Actomonas aquatica: one gene and its partner. Each later gene encodes a partner of the first gene's protein in a complex. Links are inferred from orthologs where the notes say so. Each region holds a gene or a part of one and is shown on either strand. Other genes may lie near its edges.

Region 1 (11,579 bases):
GCGTGCCGCGCGGGTTGCCGATGCCGTGACCATCGGTGATGACCTCGGCCACGCCGTCCGCCCCGGCCTTCACTTTGTAGCCCGAGTAGCAGTTGTAGGCGAGGTAGTCGATCGGCTCGGAGATGAGCTTCATGTCGGCGTCGGTGATCGTCGGCAGGTGCTCCTTGAAGCGCTCCAGACCATCCTCCGGATAACGACCCAACACGATCGGATCCGCCCACCAGGCGAGGTTCCACATGTTCTCGGCAACGCAGCCAAAATAGCGGGCGCGGGCCGCCTCGATATCGGCCGGCGAGTCACTCGCCGGGATCGGTTCCCGTGAGGTGTGCGCGATGGAGATTTGCTGCGGTCCCACGCAGTTTGCGCGCAGGGCCTGCACGCCCTTGCCGTGGGCGCGCAACAGGTTGTGCGCAGCCGCCAAACACTCGGCGTAGGAGAGTTTCAGACCGGGGGCGAAGACACCGTCCTGATAACCGAGACCCAGGATCACCGGCGGCTCGTTGATCGTCATCCAGTGGTTCACCCGATCGCCGAGGCGCTTGGCCACGATCGTCGCGTAGTCACCAAACCAGTCGGCAATCGCCGGATTGGTGAAACCGCCCTGGTCCTGCAGCGCCTGTGGCAGGTCCCAGTGGAAGAGGGTCACCCACGGCTGGATGCCGGCCTCGAGCAGGCCGTTGATGAGGTCGTCGTAGAACTTGAGGCCCGCCTCGTTCACCTCGCCCGTGCCCTGCGGCAGGATGCGCGACCAGGACAGGGACAGGCGGTAGGCCTTGATGCCGAGCTGCTTCATCAGCCCGATGTCCTCGCGCCAGCGATGGTAGTGATCGCAGGCCACGTTGCCGTTGTGGTTCTCAAACACCTTGCCCGCAGTCTGCGAAAAGGTGTCCCACACCGACGGACCGCGGCCATCCACGTTCCAAGCTCCTTCGATTTGATAGGCCGCCGCGGCAGCCCCCCAGGTAAATTCAGATGGAAAACTCATACCGGTAAAACGCTAACCAAGATAATATTTCTCAATGCCGTAAAGCGCCGCGTTCGCTAGGATGCACTTTGCTTCCGCGGAAAACCCCGTTCTCCTCCTCGCAACCCCTTCCACAAACCCGGTTTAAAACGCCCCTGTTCCTCCCTCCCCTCTTCACCCAAAAATCCTGTTTAATGATGAATCGCCTCAACCCCTTGTCCGCCCTGGCCCTCGGCGCCGCGCTGCTCGCCAGCCCGCTCTCGGCCCAGAAGTTTGAAGACCTCGCCCAGACTCCGCCCATGGGCTGGAACAGCTGGAACACCTTCGCCAGCAACATCAACGAAGACCTCGTGAAAGGTGTCGCCGACGCCATGGTCGCCAACGGCATGCGTGACGCCGGCTACGAATACATCGTGCTCGACGACACCTGGTCCCTGCGCGAACGCGACGAAAACGGCAGCCTCGTCGCCGACCCGGAGAAATTCCCCTCCGGCATGAAGGCCCTCGCCGACTACGTGCACGAGCGCGGCTTCAAACTCGGCATCTATTCCTGCGCCGGCTCCAAAACCTGCGCCGGCTACCCGGGCTCCCAAGGCCACGAATATCAGGACGCCCGTCTCTGGGCTTCCTGGGGCATCGACTACCTGAAATACGACTGGTGCTACACCGAGACCCGCGACGCCCGCGAGGCCTACACCACCATGCGTGACGCCCTCTACACCGCCGGCCGGCCGATCGTGTTCTCCATCTGCGAATGGGGCACCGCCAAACCTTGGGAATGGGCCGAGGACGTTGGTCACCTCTGGCGCACCACCGGCGACATCTACGACTCCTGGGACGGCTACAAGATGTGGGAAATGGGCTGGAAACGCATCCTCGATCTCCAATCCGAACTGGTGAAGGAGTGGGGCCCCAACGGCATCGCCAAATACGCCGGCCCCGGCCACTGGAACGACCCCGACATGATGGAAGTCGGCAACGACGGCCTCACCGTCGCCGAGTCCCGCGCCCACTTCAGCCTTTGGTGCATGATCGCCGCCCCCCTCATGGCCGGCAACGACGTGCGCCACATGAGCGATGAGATCACCGCCATCATGACCGATCCCGACGTCATTGCCATCAACCAGGATCCCCTCGGCAAGCAGGGCTTTAAGGCCCTCGACGAAGACGCCGCCGGCATCGAGATCTTCCTCAAAGAACTCAGCGACGGCGAATGGGCCGTCTGCGCGCTCAATACCGCCGACGAAGCCCGCGAACTCACCATCCCCTTCCATCGTTTCTACATGCTCGGCGAGCCCAAGGAACTCTACGACGTGTGGACCAAAGAAGTCGTCGGAATGTCCGATGAGAACTACTCCCGCGTCGTCGAATCGCACGACGTCATGATGTTCCGCCTGCGCAAGCCGGCTGAATAAGACCGCCTCGACCCAGCTCGGGCGTATTGCCAAGTCGCGCACGACACCTACGTTCGCGCCAATGACTGGCATCGCCCGAGCTCTGTTAGCGCCCTTCGCCTCGCTGCTGTTCGCGCACGCCGTCCACGCGGTCGTCATCGTCGATTTTTCGACCGAGACCAATGACCGCTTCGCCAACGACCCGGACTTCATCGGCAGCGCCTTTGACTGGTCCGGCGTCGGCCGCAGCAGCGCCGGCCAATGGGCGACCCTGGTGGCGCTGGACGTTTTTCTCAGCGCCAACCACTACCACCCGGAAGTGGGCTCCTCGGTCACCTTCTACAACAGCAACGACCCCGCCGGAGCCAGCACCACGGTCACGGTGACCGGCGGCCAACGCCTCGGCTCTTCCGACCTCTGGATCGGCCTGCTCGCGACTCCCCTCACGTCGACTTACACGAGCTACGACTATCAAACGGAGACCATCTCCAGTTTCGCCGAATTTGCCTCCTCCAGTATCGCCGGTCGCCGGGCCAAGATCACGGGCCACTCCGACACCACGTGGTCGACGACCCAGGATCTCGCCGTCGGCGAAAACTATCTCGAGTCCTGGATTTCCAACAACGAGGTCGCCGGCACCACGGATCACGCCTTGGTTTCGCTCTATAACACCCCCGGCGGTTTGACCTACGAGGCCTTGTTGGAACCCGGCGATTCAGGTGCCCCCCTGTTTCTCACGTCCGGCGACACCCTTTACCTGACGGGCATCAATTGGTGGACCGGCAGCGTAGCAACCTCGACCACCACCTACCAGGCCAGCGGTTTTTCCTACGTCGGAAACTACGCCACCGATATCGCGGCTTACATTTCCGCCAACTCGCTCAGCGCGGTGCCCGAGCCCACCAATTTCGCCCTGCTCTCCGGCCTCGTGGGGCTGGCATTCGCCTACAGTCGCCGCCGCCATCAGCACCGATGAGCGAGCTGGCCACGCCCTGAAATTTCGTTCCGGGCCATTTGCCTTTCAACGCGGAACGCCCTCGCTACGGCGCATGGCAGCCCTGCGCCTTCCTCTCCGCCTCCTCTCCCTCCTGCTCGTCGTCGCCACCGTCATTTGGTGGGTGAACGCCGGGGCCCACTCCGGCTGGAGCATGGACCAGGTGCCCGTCACCCAAATCGACGAAATCACCGGCCTCGAATACACGACCTACGAAGATCGTTTTGTGCCCGGCATGGAATACCTGGTCGGCGGCGTCGCTCTTGGTGTCGTGCTCTTCGGCGTGTCGCTCTTCGTCAAGCGCCGACCGACCGCCGCGGTCTGATGCTCGGCGGCTCCCTCATTTCCCTTTCCCAAACCAACATGAAAAAGACCATCCTTGCCTTCCTCCTCTCCCTGTCCATCGCCGGTGCTGCGATGGCCGCTCCGGCGTCCTATGACTTCAAGGACCCGAAGGGCGTGAACGCGATTTCCTTCCATCTGGACTCGCTGCTCGAGCCCATCGCCGGCACCGCCAACGGCATCTCCGGCACCGTGTCCTTCGACCCGGCCAATCCGGCCGCCACCACCGGCACCATCGTCGTCGCCACTCCGTCGCTCAAGGTCACCAACGACACCATGCGTGACCACCTCCTCAGCGAGGGCTGGATCGATGCCGCCGGTCATCCTGAGATCACCTTCGCCATCGAGAGCCTCTCCGACGTCTCCACCGCCGGCACCACCACCACCGCCACCGCCCACGGTTCCTTCACCCTCAAGGGCGTGACCAAGGACATCTCTGTGCCGGTCAAACTCACCTACCTCGCCGACGCCTTCGGCAAGCGCATCAACAAGCCCGAGATCGGCGGCGACCTGCTCGTCGTGCGCGGCGAATTCTCCATCAGCCGCTCCGACTACGGCATCCGTCCCGGCCAGAACGAGGACAAGGTCGCCGACCAAATCGACCTCAGCATCGCCATGGTCGGCAGCGCGCCCGACGCCTGATCGCCCAAAGCATCCTCCCATCGGTTTTCCAGACCGGCTCTTCGTTGAGCCGGTCTTTTCTTTTTCTTTCCACTTCCGCCCGTTCGCCTTCACTGCGCCTATGACCGAAGACGCCCTCCAAACCCTCATCGAAGACGCCACCTTCGACTACACCATGGGCGACCACGATGCAGCCATGGCCAAAATCAACGAGGCCACCTCCGCCGCCCCCCAGTCCTTTGCCGCTTGGCACGCCAGCGCCGAGATCCACCTCAACCTCGAGCGCCTCGACGAGGCCCTCCACGCCGCCGAACAGGCCCACGCGCTTCAGCCCGACGACCTCTTCATCAACACCACCCTCTCCCGCATTTGGGTGGGCAAAGGCGACAAGGAAGCCGCCGAACGTTTCGGTGCCCGCGCCAAAATGCTTGGCTGGAAAGACCAGCTCAAGACCCCGCCCGGCCAGACCGACGGCATCAATTGACCCCTCTTTTTTGGCACCATCCGGGCCTATTCCTGCCCGTTGACAGCCGTTCCCTGAGCCACCTAGCCTCCGCCGCGCATGGATAAGCCCGCCTATACGCTGGAGTTCGAGAAGCCGTTGCGCGACCTCACCGCGCAGCTCGACGCGCTGCGTCAGCAATCCCTCGAGAACAATTTGGATCTGAGCGACGAGATCGCCGGCATCAAAAAGAAGATCGAGGCCACCCAGCGCGACATCTACTCCAACCTCACGCCGTGGCAGCGGGTCCAGATCGCACGCCACCCCCAGCGCCCCTACTCGCTGGATTACATCAACGCCCTGTGCACCGATTTCCAGGAGCTGCACGGCGACCGCCGTTTTGGCGACGACCAGGCGCTCATCGGCGGCACCGCCTTCTTCCGCGGCGAACCCGTTATGATCGTGGCCCAGCAAAAGGGCCGCGAGACCAAGGACAAAATTGCCCGCAATTTCGGCCACCCCCAGCCCGAGGGCTACCGCAAGGCCCTGCGCCTGATGGAAATGGCCGAGAAGTTTGGCCTGCCCCTCCTTTCCTTCATCGACACCCCCGGCGCCTACCCGGGCGTCGGCTCCGAGGAACGCCACGTTTCCGAAGCCATCGCCGTCAACCTCCGCGAAATGGCCATGCTCCGCATCCCGACCATCTCCGTGGTGGTGGGTGAAGGCGGTTCCGGCGGCGCCATCGGCATCGGCGTCACCAACCGCGTGCTCATGATGGAGAACAGCTACTACTCCGTGATCACCCCCGAGGGCTGCGCCGCCATCCTCTACAAGGACGCCGCCGAGGCGCCCCGCGCCGCCACCGCCCTCAAGATCGACGCCATCAACCTCGACAAGTTTGGCATCGTCGACGAGGTCATCCCCGAACCTTTCGGCGGCGCCCATCACGACCCCGCCCAAACCGCCCAGACTCTGGGCTACGCCCTGCAAAAGCACCTCAACGACCTCAAGGGTCTCTCTCCAGAGCAACTCCTCGATACTCGCTACGAACGCTTCCGTCACATGGGCGTCTACGAGGAGGCCGGAGTTGCCAAAGCCTGATTCTGCAGCCTCCGCGGCCCCCCCCGCTCCGACGGTGGTGGCCGCCTCCCCGCGCGGACCGCTCGCGCTCTGGTTGGCCCATTGGCCCAAGCTCGCCCTGCTCCTCGCCCTCGGGCTGCATTTCCATCTCGTCACCGCAAATTGGTCGGCGCGCTTCCTGCCGGGTCACGAGTTCCGCCAAGCGCAGACTGCCATCTCCGCGACCTTCATCGCGCGGGAAGATAACTACAGCCTCGCTTACCCCACGCCCCTCTTCGGCCCGCCGTGGTCGATCCCGATGGAGTTTCCGCTCTACCAATGGGGCACGGCCTGGCTCTCCACCCACACGGACTGGTCTGTCGTCGAGAGTGGCCGCGCGCTCAATCTCGCCTGCTTCTACCTCTCCCTCGTCGGTCTCGTCCTGCTGCTCCGCGAACTGCGTCCCCGCGAGACCATCGGTCGCTGGCTCGCACCGACCCTGCTGCTCTGCTCGCCGGTCTACCTGTTCTTCACCCGCGCCGTGCTCATCGAGTCCATGGCGCTCATGTTCAGCGTATGGTTTCTCTGGGCCTTCGCCCGCATGTGCCACCGCTCGAGTCTGAGCTGGGCCGTCGTCGCCAGTGTGCTCGGTGGCCTCGCCGCCCTCGTCAAAGTCACCACTTTCATGGCCTGGTGTGGCGCCGCCGCTCTCGGTGGCATCCTCTGGAGCTGGCAACAATGGCGCGCCGCCGGCTGGGCCGCCTGGCGTCGCACGCTCTGGTTGGGCACCGTCACCGCCGTCCTGCCCGGCGGCCTCACCGTATGGTGGTTGCGCACCGCCGATGCCATCAAAGCCACCTCCCCCGGCGGCAGTTGGCTGCAATCAGAGAACCTGCGCAGCTTCAACCTCGGCACCTGGGCCGACCGCACCAACCCCACCACCTGGGCCGAAGCCGCCACCAACGCCGCCCGCGCCGTTTCGCCCGCGTGGATCATCCTCGCGGTCGCCGTCGCCGCCACCGCCCTCGCCTGGCGCCGTCGGGATCGCTGGCCGTGGATCGCCCTCGCCTGGTTCATCGCCGTGCCAGTCGGCTTTCCGATCCTGTATTCGTATCACGACTACTATTTCTACGCCAACGGCATCGCCCTGCTCACCGCCGCCGCCTGGTGTCTGGCCGGGCTGCAAAACCTGCGCCATCGCTTGCGCTACGCCGCTCCGCTCCTGCTGATCGCCGTCTGCGCCGCCCAACTCCACGGCTACATCCGCGACTACCGCGAGATCCAGCTGGTCGACTCGCCCGGCGGCACCCTCGTCACTGCCCTCATCCGCGAAAAACTGCCCACCGACAGCGTGCTCATCGTGCTCGGCGACGATTGGGCCGCCTCGATTCCCTTCTACGCCGATCGCCGCGCCTTCATGTTGCACAACCAGATCATGGGCGACCCGGCCACCGCCGTGAAGCTGCTCGGCTGTCTCGAGGACGAAGAGATCGCCGGCCTGCTCGTCGCTCGAGAGATGCGGGATAAACCCACCCTCATCGAACCCATCACCACTGCCCTCGACCTCGATCCCCAGATTTCCATCACCGACGGCCACCACGATCTCTACCTCAGCAATCACCTGCGCGGCGTCGTCCGCTACGCCACCGAACAGGACCCCAACTACCGCACCCTCGTCGTCAACCGCGCTGCCGACGAACCCGTGCTCCCGCCCTCCATCGTCGCCGACAACTCGCTCCAAGCCGTCCCCCCCGAGCTGGCCGAGAGCCTCTTCTCCTTCGCCAGCCCGCGCCCCCACCACTACAGCGCGAAATACGATCTCGAGGTCGCCAACATCAACGGCCAACTCGTGCTCACCGCCCATCCCGACGCCGACATCTGGATTCAACCGCCGCCCACCGCCCACACCGTGAAGATGACCTTCGGCATGCGCCCCGAGAGCTACGAACGCGCCGAAACCCTCTCCGATGGCGTCGAGTTTATCGTCTACGGCGTCGATGCCGCCGGCACCCAAACCCCGCTCTTTACCCGCACCCTCACCCCCGTTTCCGCCCCCGCCGACCGCGGTGCGCAAACCGTTTCGTTCCCGCTGCCGTCGCCCCTCCCGGCTCACCTGATTTTTGCCACCCGCCGCAACGAGGGCTACAGCTTCGACTGGGCCTATTGGCAACGCATCGAGGTCAAGTAAGCCCCGGCCCGTTTCACCTTCCGTCATGGTGCCAGAGCCCTCTCCCGCTCCGTCTCCCGACTCCCGCCGGCTTCCCCCCTTCTGGAGTTGGCTCGTGCTCGCCGCCATCCTGCTCAATACGTGGTGGGTCACCCAAAACTTCACGGCCGGCTTCCTCGTCGGCCACGAGTTTCGCCAGTCCCAGACCGCCCTCAGCGTGCACCATATGGTGCAGGATCACGACTTCAGTCTGGCATATCCCACCCCGCTCTTCGGCCCCCCGTGGTCCATCCCCTTCGAGTTCCCGCTCTACCAATGGAGTGTCGCTGGTCTCGTCGAACTCACTGGCTGGTCCATCCCGGTCGCCGCCCGCACCGTCAATGTGATCCTCTTCCCCGGCGTCCTCGCCGGGCTCTACGTGCTCCTGCGCCAACTGCGCGCGCCCGGTATCGTCACCGGGACCACGCTTGCGCTCACCGCCACCGCGCCGCTCTACATTTTCTACACGCGCTCCGTGCTCATCGAAACCATGGCACTCGGGTTCAGTGTCTGGTTTCTCGTCGCCTTCATTCGCATGTGCCAACCGGAGACCCGCAGCTTCGCCTACGCCGGCCTCACCGCCGTGCTCGGAGCGTTGGCCATCCTCGTCAAAGTCACCACCTTCGTGCCGTGGTGCGCGGCCGCGGCCCTCATCGGACTGCATCACACGTGGACCGCGTGGCGCGCGAAAGACCTCCCTCGCGTCTTCCACCTCGTTCGCCTCGGTTTCGTCGCCGCCCTGCTGCCCGCCGTGAGTATCCTGTGGTGGCTGTCCTTTGCCGACGCCATCAAAGCCCAGTCTCCCGGGGGCCAGGAACTCTCCTCCGCCGCGCTCTCCGACACCAATTTTGGCACCTGGGCCGATCGCACCGACCCCGCCGGTTGGTCCGCCGTGTCCGGCCACATCAGCGGCAGCCTCTTGCCGTGGTGGCTGCTGCCGCTCGCACTGCTTGCCGCCTGGCGAGCGCCGTCCGGCACGCGCCGACTCCTCCTCATCCCTCTCCTCCTGGTCCTCGGCACGATTCTCCTCTTCCCGGTTCTGTATCAGCGCCACGACTACTACTTCTACGCCATTGGTCCGTTCGTCGTCGTCGCCTTCGCCGCCGCGCTGGATCGCGTGAGCACGGCATTGCCAGCGCCACTCCGTCGCGGCGTGCCCGCACTACTGGTCGTCGCGCTGATCGCTGCTCAAACCGGCAGCTACCTCCGCCTCTTCCACCCCTCCCAAACCCTGCGCTCCTGGGGCGGCAACGACCTCATCCACGTGCTGCGCGACCAACTCCCGCCCGAAGGCGTCGTGGTGATCGCCGGCGAAAACTGGAACGCCGCCACGCCCTATTACATGCAGCGCCGCGCCCTCATGCTCGTCGATGAAGTCGCCGACGACCCCGCCGCTCGCGCCCGCTATTTCGACGCGCTCGGCGATACGTCCGTCGTGGCGCTTTGGCTCTCTTCTCACCAGCGCAGTAACACCGGACTGCTGCAAGACGTGCACGAGCGCTACGGCATCGGCCCGAACCGCATCGCCTCCGGACCCATCACCGATGCCTACATCGTCCCGCAATTCTCCATCGGGGTCATCTCCGCCCTGCTGCACAACCCCGCTTTCGACGATGTCACGCTACACGCCGAGATGCCCCCGCCGCCCCCGCCCGAACCTTTCGTAACCGGCTCGGAGCTGACCGCCGTCCAGCCGATCCAGGCCGACCAGATTTTCAAATTCATCACCCCGGCGCCTTTCCAATACCGCACCCAATTCGGCTTCAACGTCGTGGATCTGCCCGACGGCACTCAAGCCCTCGGCGCCCACCCTTCCTCGGAGCTTTGGATCCAAGTGTCCCCCGCCGCCGCGACCGTCGACTACACCATCGGTCTGCAACCCGCCGCCTACAACGATCCCACGGCCACCGAGACCACCGACGGCGTGACCTTCACCATCGTCGCCCTCAACGACAACGGCGCCCCGCTCGCCCAAGCCGAGCACGCACTGCGGCCTCACCAAGATCCGGATTTCCAAAACCCGCAGCAGCACCAACTCGCGCTACCCGCCGGCACCCGCCAACTCGTGCTGCAAACCAGCCCCGGTGAAACCCTCACCCGCGATTGGGCCTACTGGGGCCGCGTCGACGTCCGCCGCGACGACGCCCAGGCCTCACTTCACGACCAATAACTCGCAGCGCTCGGCGCGGCGCGTCTCGGGATTAAAATCGATCAACACGCCCGACAAACGCACGTCTTCCTCCGCCACGCCAAACCGACGCGGCATCCCATCTACGAAACGCCCGACCACCGGCTCGATTTGCCGGCCCAACACCCCGCGGTAAGGCCCGGTCATGCCGACGTCGGTGATGAACGCGGTGCCATTGGGCAACACCGTCGCATCCGCCGTCGGCACGTGGGTGTGCGTGCCCAGCACCGCCGCCGCGCGCCCGTCCAAATACCAACCCAACGCGATCTTTTCCGAGGTCGCCTCGGCGTGAATCTCAACCAGCGCCGCATCGGCCACGCCCGCCCCTACCGTGCGCGACAACATCGTGTCTGCCCCCTTAAACGGACACTCCGCCTTCAGGTTGAGATAGGTGCGTCCCAGCACCGTAAACACCGCCAGCCGGAAACCGTTTTTCTCCAGCACCACATGGTCCCGCCCCGGGCACTCCGTCGGCAGGTTGGCCGGCCGGCAGACCTTCGGAAAACCGTCGATCTCGTGCTCCCAACCACGCTGATCCCACACATGGTCGCCGAGTGTGATCGCGTCCACGCCCTGGCCCAGCAGGGTCTTGGCGATGGAGCCGGTGATGCCCGCGCCCGCCGCGGCGTTTTCCGCATTGGCGACCACAAAATCCAGGCGGTGCTTCTCACGCAATCGACCCAACCAGGTCGCGATCTTGTCCCGGCCCGGACGGCCCACGATGTCGCCAATAAAAAGAATCCGTATCACCGCGGCACCCTGCACCTCGGTCGCACGCAATACCAACTCCAAAATCCAACACCTTGGCGCCCCACCCACCGTGACCGTTTTACCTCTGGCAACCGACGGGTTTAAGCGCTTGCCAGCGCGAACCGCCCTGCGCTTTGCTCGTTCTCCTTTGTCCACAAATAAACCGCTATGAAAACGTCCTCCCAACCCACCGACTTTCCCTCGCCTGAAATTGGCCGCGAAATGAATGGTGCCGACGTAGTTGTCGAGTGCCTGATTCGTGAAGGGGTGGACGTAATCTTCGCCTACCCGGGCGGCGCGTCCCAAGAGCTCCATCAGGCTCTCGCCCGCACCGACAAGATCCGCACCATCCTGCCGCGTCACGAGCAGGGCGGTTCCTTCGCCGCCGAGGGCTACGCCCGCGTGAAGGGCGACGTTGGCGTCTGCATGGCCACCAGCGGCCCCGGCGCGACCAACCTCGTTTCCGCCATCGCCGATGCCTACATGGACTCCATCCCGATGGTCGCCATCACCGGTCAGGTTTACTCCAAGTTCATCGGTAAGAGCGCTTTCCAGGAGACCGACTTCTACGGCATGACCCTGCCGATCGTGAAGCACTCCTACCTCGTGATGGACGCCG
Region 2 (6,383 bases), 4.6 Mb from region 1 along the record:
CGCCTGTCCCTGCGCACGCAGGCGTTGCAGGTTGAGCTCCAGGGTCTCGGCGCCTTCGGGGTTATGCGAGGCGTCCAGCACCAGTTCGTGGCGACCGAGTTGAAAATGTTGCCAACGGGCCGGCCAATACGCCGCCGCCAGTCCGCGGGTGATCTCCGCTTCACTCGGCGCCAACCCTTCCGGCAACGCCCGCGCAATGAGCGTCGCGGTCGCCGCGTTCCACCGCTGACACGCCCCTTCCAATCCGGGCTGAGGGTAACCTTCTACATCCTCTCCGAACGTTTCGCGCACCGAATACAACCGGCACCCCAGCTCGGCGGCTCGCGCCCGCACCACCGCCTCGGCCTCCTCCGGCAAGCGCCCCATCACCACCGGCACGCCCGGTTTGATGATCCCGGCTTTGGCTTGGGCGATCTCGGCGTGGGTGTGTCCCAGAATCTCGCAGTGATCGAAACCGATCGAGGTGATCGCACACACCGTGGGTTGCACGACGTTGGTGGCGTCGAGCTCCCCGCCCAAGCCGACCTCAGCCACCGCCACGTCGCAGCCTTTCCGCGCAAACTGCAGAAAGGCCATCGCGGTCATAAATTCAAAGAAACTCGGATGGTCCTCCGGATCCTGTTCCGCCAACCGTGCCGCCACCGGCAGCAACTCGCGGGTGTAGGCCACGATCTCGGCTTCGCTGAGCGCCACCCGATCGACCTGCACCCGCTCGCCGAGGCGCACCAAATGCGGTGAGGTGTAGAGCCCCACGCGCTTGCCGGCCGCCCGCAGGATTCCGTCGAGCATGGCCGCGGTGGAGCCTTTGCCATTGGTGCCCGCCAGATGAATCACTGGCACCTGCCGCTCGGGATGATCGAGGGCTCCGGCGAGCGCCCGCATGCGATCGATGCCGAAGCGCACACCCTTGGCCTTCAGGCCGAAGAGGTAGTCCTGCACGGCCGCGTAATCCGTCAACGCGTCCACGGTTTCCGTCATATCGCGCAAAAAAGCCTAAGACTCCGAATACGGCAACAGTCTCACCGCCGCGAGGTCAGCTCGCCGCCACGGGAGACGGAGACTCCGCCGCGGTCGCAGGCTTGGCCGCAGCAGCAGACGCCGCGGCTGGCCGGGGGGCCGTCGCTTTCTTGACGTAGAGCGCCGAGAGCAGGTCGCGCAGGCGGTCGCGCAGGTCGAGCCGACTTACGATTTGATCGATGAGCCCCTTTTGCAGGAGGAACTCCGCGGTCTGGAAACCAGGCGGCAGGGTCTGCTTGGTGGTCTCTTTGATGACGCGCGCACCGGCAAAACCGATGAGGGCACCCGGCTCGGCGATATTGATGTCGCCCAACACCGCAAAACTCGCGGTCACGCCACCCATGGTCGGGTGCGTCAGCACGGACACGAAGGGCAGCTTGGCTTCGCTCAGCCGACCGAGGGCCGCGCTGGTTTTGGCCATCTGCATGAGGGAAAAAATGCCTTCCTGCATGCGTGCGCCACCGGAGGCGCTGAAAATGATGCAAGGCGTCTTTTGCTCGAGCGCCCGCTCGATCGCGCGAGTGATCTTCTCACCAGCGGCCGAACCCATGGCGCCGCCGCAGAAACGGAAGTCCATCACCGCCACCGACACCGGAATGCTGTGGATATTGCCCGTGCCGCTGATCACCGCCTCCGGCAGGCCACTGACCTCCTTGTATTTGGCGATGCGCTCGGGATAGGGCTTGGAGTCGACGAACTCCAGCGGGTCGGCCGACGTCACGCCGGCATCGGTCTCGACGAAGCTACCCGGATCGAGCAGCCCCTCCAGACGCTGACGCGCCCCGATCGGGAAATGGTAGCCGCTCTTGGGCACCACCATCTGATTGGCTTCCAGTTCCTTGTTGAAAACGATTTCACCGGAGATCGGACACTTGGTCCAGAGCCCCTTAGGGATATCCTTCTTCTTGGGAACGACAGTCGAGTATTTCGGCTTGCTGAAAAGCGACATGGGCGTGGGAAACGGCGCGGAACGGGGCGACTTGGGGATCTAACCGTGAGCGAAGGTGATGACATCAATACTCACCGCCCCCGCACGTCGCAAGGCGTGTGCGCAGGCATTGAGCGTGGAACCTGTGGTGAAGACATCATCTACCAAAATGTAACGTGATTCGGCGGTTATGGCGGTCCCCTCCCGCCCTGCAAAGGCATTTTTCATCCGCTTCCGGCGCGTGCGCCGATCGTAAGCCGTTTGCGATTCGCTATCTTGCACACGTTCAAGCAGCTCGGAGACCGGTCCGGCCTCCGGCACAGCCTGGGCGATCTCCTCCGCCCAGAGCACCGATTGGTTAAATCCGCGGTCCCGAAATTTCCGTGGATGCATCGGCACCGGCACCAAGGTCGCTCCGGCGACCAACTCCACCAACTCCTCGTTCATGGCCAGCAAAGCCCCCATGTCGCGCAGCACGTGCAGGCCTTCGTGATACTTCAGCTCAATCACCATGCGCCGCGCGACGCCTTTAAACAGGGTCACCGTCTTGGCAGTCCCGTAGGCCGGAAAAAGCCCCTCGCAATGCGGACAGATCCGCTCGCCCTCCACCTCGCCGAAGAAGGGATGCCCGCAGGTTTCGCAGTGCGGCCGGCGCACCCGCGTAATGGTGGGCACACAATGCTCACACACATGCCGCAAGGGACTCGTCGCCTCGCACACGCCCCCGCAGCCCAAACACACCGGCGGAAACACCAAGTCCTGCACCGCCTGCGCTCCGGCGCGCATCGCGCCCGCCCAGCCCGCGGTCGACTTGGTGGGCGCGTCACTCATGCGTAAAACACCTTCTCCAAAAACAGCCCCTGTGGCGGACAGGTCTCCACCTCGGCCGTGCGCACCTGGGCGTCCAGGAGCCGCTGCACGTCGGCGACCGAGAGCCGGCCCTCGCCCACCGCGACCAGTGCGCCCGTCAGACTGCGCACCATTTTGTAGAGGAAGCCATTGGCCTCGAAGGTGAGTTTTACGCTGCGCCCGGACGCGGCCAGGTCCAGTCGCCGCAACTCGCGCACCGGACTCTCCAGCTCCCCGCCGTTGTCCGCCGCATACGCCGAAAAATCATGCCGCCCGCGCAAAACCGCCGCCGCCGCCACCATGGCCGCCGTATCCAATCGCTGAGGACGCTCCAGACACCACACGAACGGCCGGCGAAACGGATCCGCGTCGCCCTGATAAAGGTGGTAGCAGTAACGCTTCCCGGTAGCCGAAAGCCGCGCGTGAAAATCGGGCGCAGCTTGGCAGATCGACTTGATCTGGACCCCCGGCGGCAAGCCGACCTTGAGCGCCTTCCGCAACTTGTCGGGCTCATGTCGCCACTCGGCATCGAAATGAAAGACCTGACCGCGCGCATGCACTCCCGCATCGGTGCGCCCGCTGCCATGGATGCGTATCGGCGTTTTAAATACCGCCGCCAACCGCGCCTCGATGTGATCCTGCACCCCGTTGCCATTGGGCTGGCTCTGCCAACCGGCAAAGGACGTGCCGTCATAGGCGCACAGAGCCCGCCAACGCTGCGCGCAATGCTCCCTCGCATGCTTACTCATGGATATCCCCCAATATTGGACCGGAATATTCCTCATATCCTCCAGTAGCGCTGAATTCCCGGCCAATACCGCTCAAGCGGAGCGGTAACGTGCCGTTCCGCGGAAGCGCAAACCGCTCCCGCATGTCCCAAACCAGATCGAAATTAAGTCTGCGCCAACGCATGGTGCTCTCCATTGGATCCGCCTTGTTGGCGGGTTTGGCAACGCTGTTGGTGGTCGTCACCTTGCGATCAAGCGCAACCGTCGAACGTGAGGCCTTGGAAACCGGCCATACCACGGCCGAAGCCGTAGGCCAGAAAGTCGCAGCTCAGCTCAACCGGGCTTTGGAAACGACCCGGACTCTGGCCGACGCCCTCAACGGGATCAGATCGAACGGTGGCGACACGCGCGCCCCCGCCGCCGAGCTCCTGCGTCGCACCCTCGAGCGCTCGTCGGACATCGCCGCAATTTGGACCTGTTGGGAACCCGACGCCTGGGACCACAATGACGCCGCCTTTACGGCGGATCCGGCCTATGGCGCGCAAGGACGCTTCAGCCTCGTTTGGGATCGTCGCGATGTCGGAGTCAGCAGACGGCCCCGTCTCGATTACCAAGACCAGGACTACTATCGACTACCCGCGCAGCGGGCGCAGGAGACCATTCTGGAACCCTATCTCACCTCGGCGGCTGGCTCCGCCAAATCAGGATCCGACGAAAAACGATTGATGACTTCCATCGCAGTCCCGGTGCTCGAAGGCAGCAAGGTGATCGGCGTGGTCGGCATTGACCTTGAGCTTACTCGATTCAGTCAACAACTCGCCGGAGCCACGTTGGGTGATCTGGGCTATCTCACCATCGTGTCCTACAATGGTCTTTACGCCGGCCACCCCAAGGCGGAACGGCGCGGCCAATCCTTCCTCGAACATGACCCTTGGGCGGAAGCGTATTTGAGCCAGCTGAAGTCGGGGCAACCTTTCGAAGCACGCAATGAATCGCGCACCTTGGGAGGCCCCGCTATCCGCATCGCCGGCCCCATCGAAATCGGTCACACCGGCACCCCGTGGACTGCCATCGTCAATTTGTCGCGCACCGAGATGATGCAGCCCGTGCGCGAACTGCGCAATCTGAGTATCGGCATCGGCCTCGGCGTGCTTCTGCTCATGTTGGGATTGGTTTACCTTCTCGCCGGCAGCATCGCCAAACCCATCAACCGTCTCGCCGATCGGCTGCGCGCGGGTTCGCGTGAGGTTACGGTAGCCGCCGACGATATCAATCGCGCCGGCACCACCTTGGCCGAAAATGCCAGTGCCCAAGCGGCGTCCATCGAGGAAACCAGCGCCTCGTGCGAGGAACTAAATGCCGTTGTTCAATCCAACGCCGACACCGCCAAAGCCACCCGAGACCTGGCCGAAACCAGCCGCCGGCGTGCGGAAACCAGCGAAAAGGAAATGCGAGACATGGTCAGCGCCATGAACGACATTCAGGAATCGGCCCAAGCGGTCGCCCGCATTGTCGATTCCATCAACGAGATCGCCTTTCAAACCAACTTGCTCGCCCTCAACGCCGCCGTTGAGGCCGCTCGCGCTGGTTCCGCTGGAGCTGGATTTGCCGTCGTCGCAGAAGAAGTCCGCACCCTCGCCCAACGCGCCGCGAAGGCCGCGCAAGAATCCAGTGAACGCATCGAGGTCTCTGTCGAACGCGCCAACCGCGGCAGTGCGATTTGCGGACGCGTCGAAACGGCTTTCAGCGACATTCGCCGCGCCGCCTCGGAAGTCAGCAACTTGACCGACAACATCGCCAGCGCGTCTCAGGAGCAGGCCGAAGGCATCAAACAGATCAACGCCGCCATCATTCAAATCGATCACCACGTGCAAAACTCGGCCGCCCAGACCGAAGAAACCGCCAGCGCTTCTTCCGAACTTCACGCGCAAGCGGTTTCGATGTCGGACAGCGTCAGCGAGTTGGTGGCACTGGTAAATGGGCAACGTGCTCGAAGCGGATCCGGCTCCAGCGCCAATTCCTCACCCGCCACGCGGCCATCCTCCTCGCGCCCGGCAACGACGTTTCACGTCGCAGGGCGCTAAGTAGAGTCCCGGTAAAACTCGCCGCTTCGTCCGTAACGGCTCAGCCGAGATCGTCCGGAAACGGCGCCAGCTCCGGCGGGAAGCGCTGGTCCAAGTAATCCTGCAAGATCAGCGCCGCCGCGCGCGAATCGATCACGCCGCTGGCGCGCATGTCGCGCAGCTTGTGTTTGGGCAAGGTCGACTCCGCCGCATGGGAGCTGAGCCGTTCGTCCACCAGGTGCACCGGCAACCCGGTTTCGTGACCGAGACGCTCGGCAAAGGCCTCCGCCTCTTTCGCCTTCGGGCCGACCGAATCGTCCATGTTGAGCGGATACCCCACCACCAACTCGTCGATGCGTCGGCGGCGGATCTCTTCCAGCAGCGCGCCCCAACGCAGGTCGGCGTCGGCCTGCGTCAGCGCTGGCAGCGGCGAAGCGAGTCCAAGCTCGTCGCCGCTGGCCAGGCCGATGCGTTTGGTGCCGGGATCAATGCCCAGGAAGCGCATGGGATTTCAAATTACGCCGCGCGGCACCTTCAGGTGTAACGCTTCGCGTCCGGGTGGGCGTAGACCTGCTTGAGCAGCGCTTTGATTTCCTGGGCCTTGCCCTTGGGACAAACCAGGGTGGCTTCCGGCGTATGCACCACGATGAGGTCGTCGACCCCCACCACCGTGACGAGGTGCTTGCCCTCGCTGAACACGATGTTGCCGTTGGCCTGCTCCACCATGGCTTCGCCGCGGGTGACGTTGCCGGCCTTGTCGGCTTTAAAATGACGCGCCACCGCCGGCCACGCGCCGAC

The links.
Region 2: the proteins of K1X11_RS22005 (region 1) and accD are in contact, whole or in part, in a solved structure (PDB 8UXZ), measured with the Escherichia coli proteins. The link is inferred for Actomonas aquatica from one-to-one orthologs.

The regions. Positions count from the first base shown.
Region 1 is NZ_CP139781.1:5,755,028-5,766,606, reverse strand. What follows is about bases 4,037-6,867. They hold K1X11_RS22005 (acetyl-CoA carboxylase carboxyltransferase subunit alpha), read left to right. Parts: upstream 4,037-4,877; coding sequence 4,878-5,858; downstream 5,859-6,867. Other genes in these bases: K1X11_RS22000 (ArnT family glycosyltransferase), read left to right, coding at 5,896-6,867; K1X11_RS22010 (tetratricopeptide repeat protein), read left to right, coding at 4,437-4,799; K1X11_RS22015 (YceI family protein), read left to right, coding at 4,037-4,336. In the rest of the region: K1X11_RS22035 (GH1 family beta-glucosidase), read right to left, coding at 1-985; K1X11_RS22030 (glycoside hydrolase family 27 protein), read left to right, coding at 1,162-2,379; K1X11_RS22025 (hypothetical protein), read left to right, coding at 2,441-3,334; K1X11_RS22020 (hypothetical protein), read left to right, coding at 3,408-3,677; more of K1X11_RS22015, read left to right, coding at 3,716-4,036; more of K1X11_RS22000, read left to right, coding at 6,868-8,004; K1X11_RS21995 (hypothetical protein), read left to right, coding at 8,030-10,192; K1X11_RS21990 (TIGR00282 family metallophosphoesterase), read right to left, coding at 10,175-10,990; ilvB (biosynthetic-type acetolactate synthase large subunit), read left to right, coding at 11,129-11,579. UniProt on the Escherichia coli protein: Component of the acetyl coenzyme A carboxylase (ACC) complex. First, biotin carboxylase catalyzes the carboxylation of biotin on its carrier protein (BCCP) and then the CO(2) group is transferred by the carboxyltransferase to acetyl-CoA to form malonyl-CoA.
Region 2 is NZ_CP139781.1:1,132,408-1,138,790, forward strand. Bases 1-2,872 are described here. They hold accD (acetyl-CoA carboxylase, carboxyltransferase subunit beta), read right to left. Parts: upstream 1,967-2,872; coding sequence 1,034-1,966; downstream 1-1,033. Other genes in these bases: K1X11_RS04310 (bifunctional folylpolyglutamate synthase/dihydrofolate synthase), read right to left, coding at 1-978; K1X11_RS04320 (ComF family protein), read right to left, coding at 2,006-2,776; truA (tRNA pseudouridine(38-40) synthase TruA), read right to left, coding at 2,773-2,872. In the rest of the region: more of truA, read right to left, coding at 2,873-3,579; K1X11_RS04330 (methyl-accepting chemotaxis protein), read left to right, coding at 3,666-5,606; Holliday junction resolvase RuvX, read right to left, coding at 5,647-6,090; K1X11_RS04340 (mannose-1-phosphate guanylyltransferase), read right to left, coding at 6,120-6,383.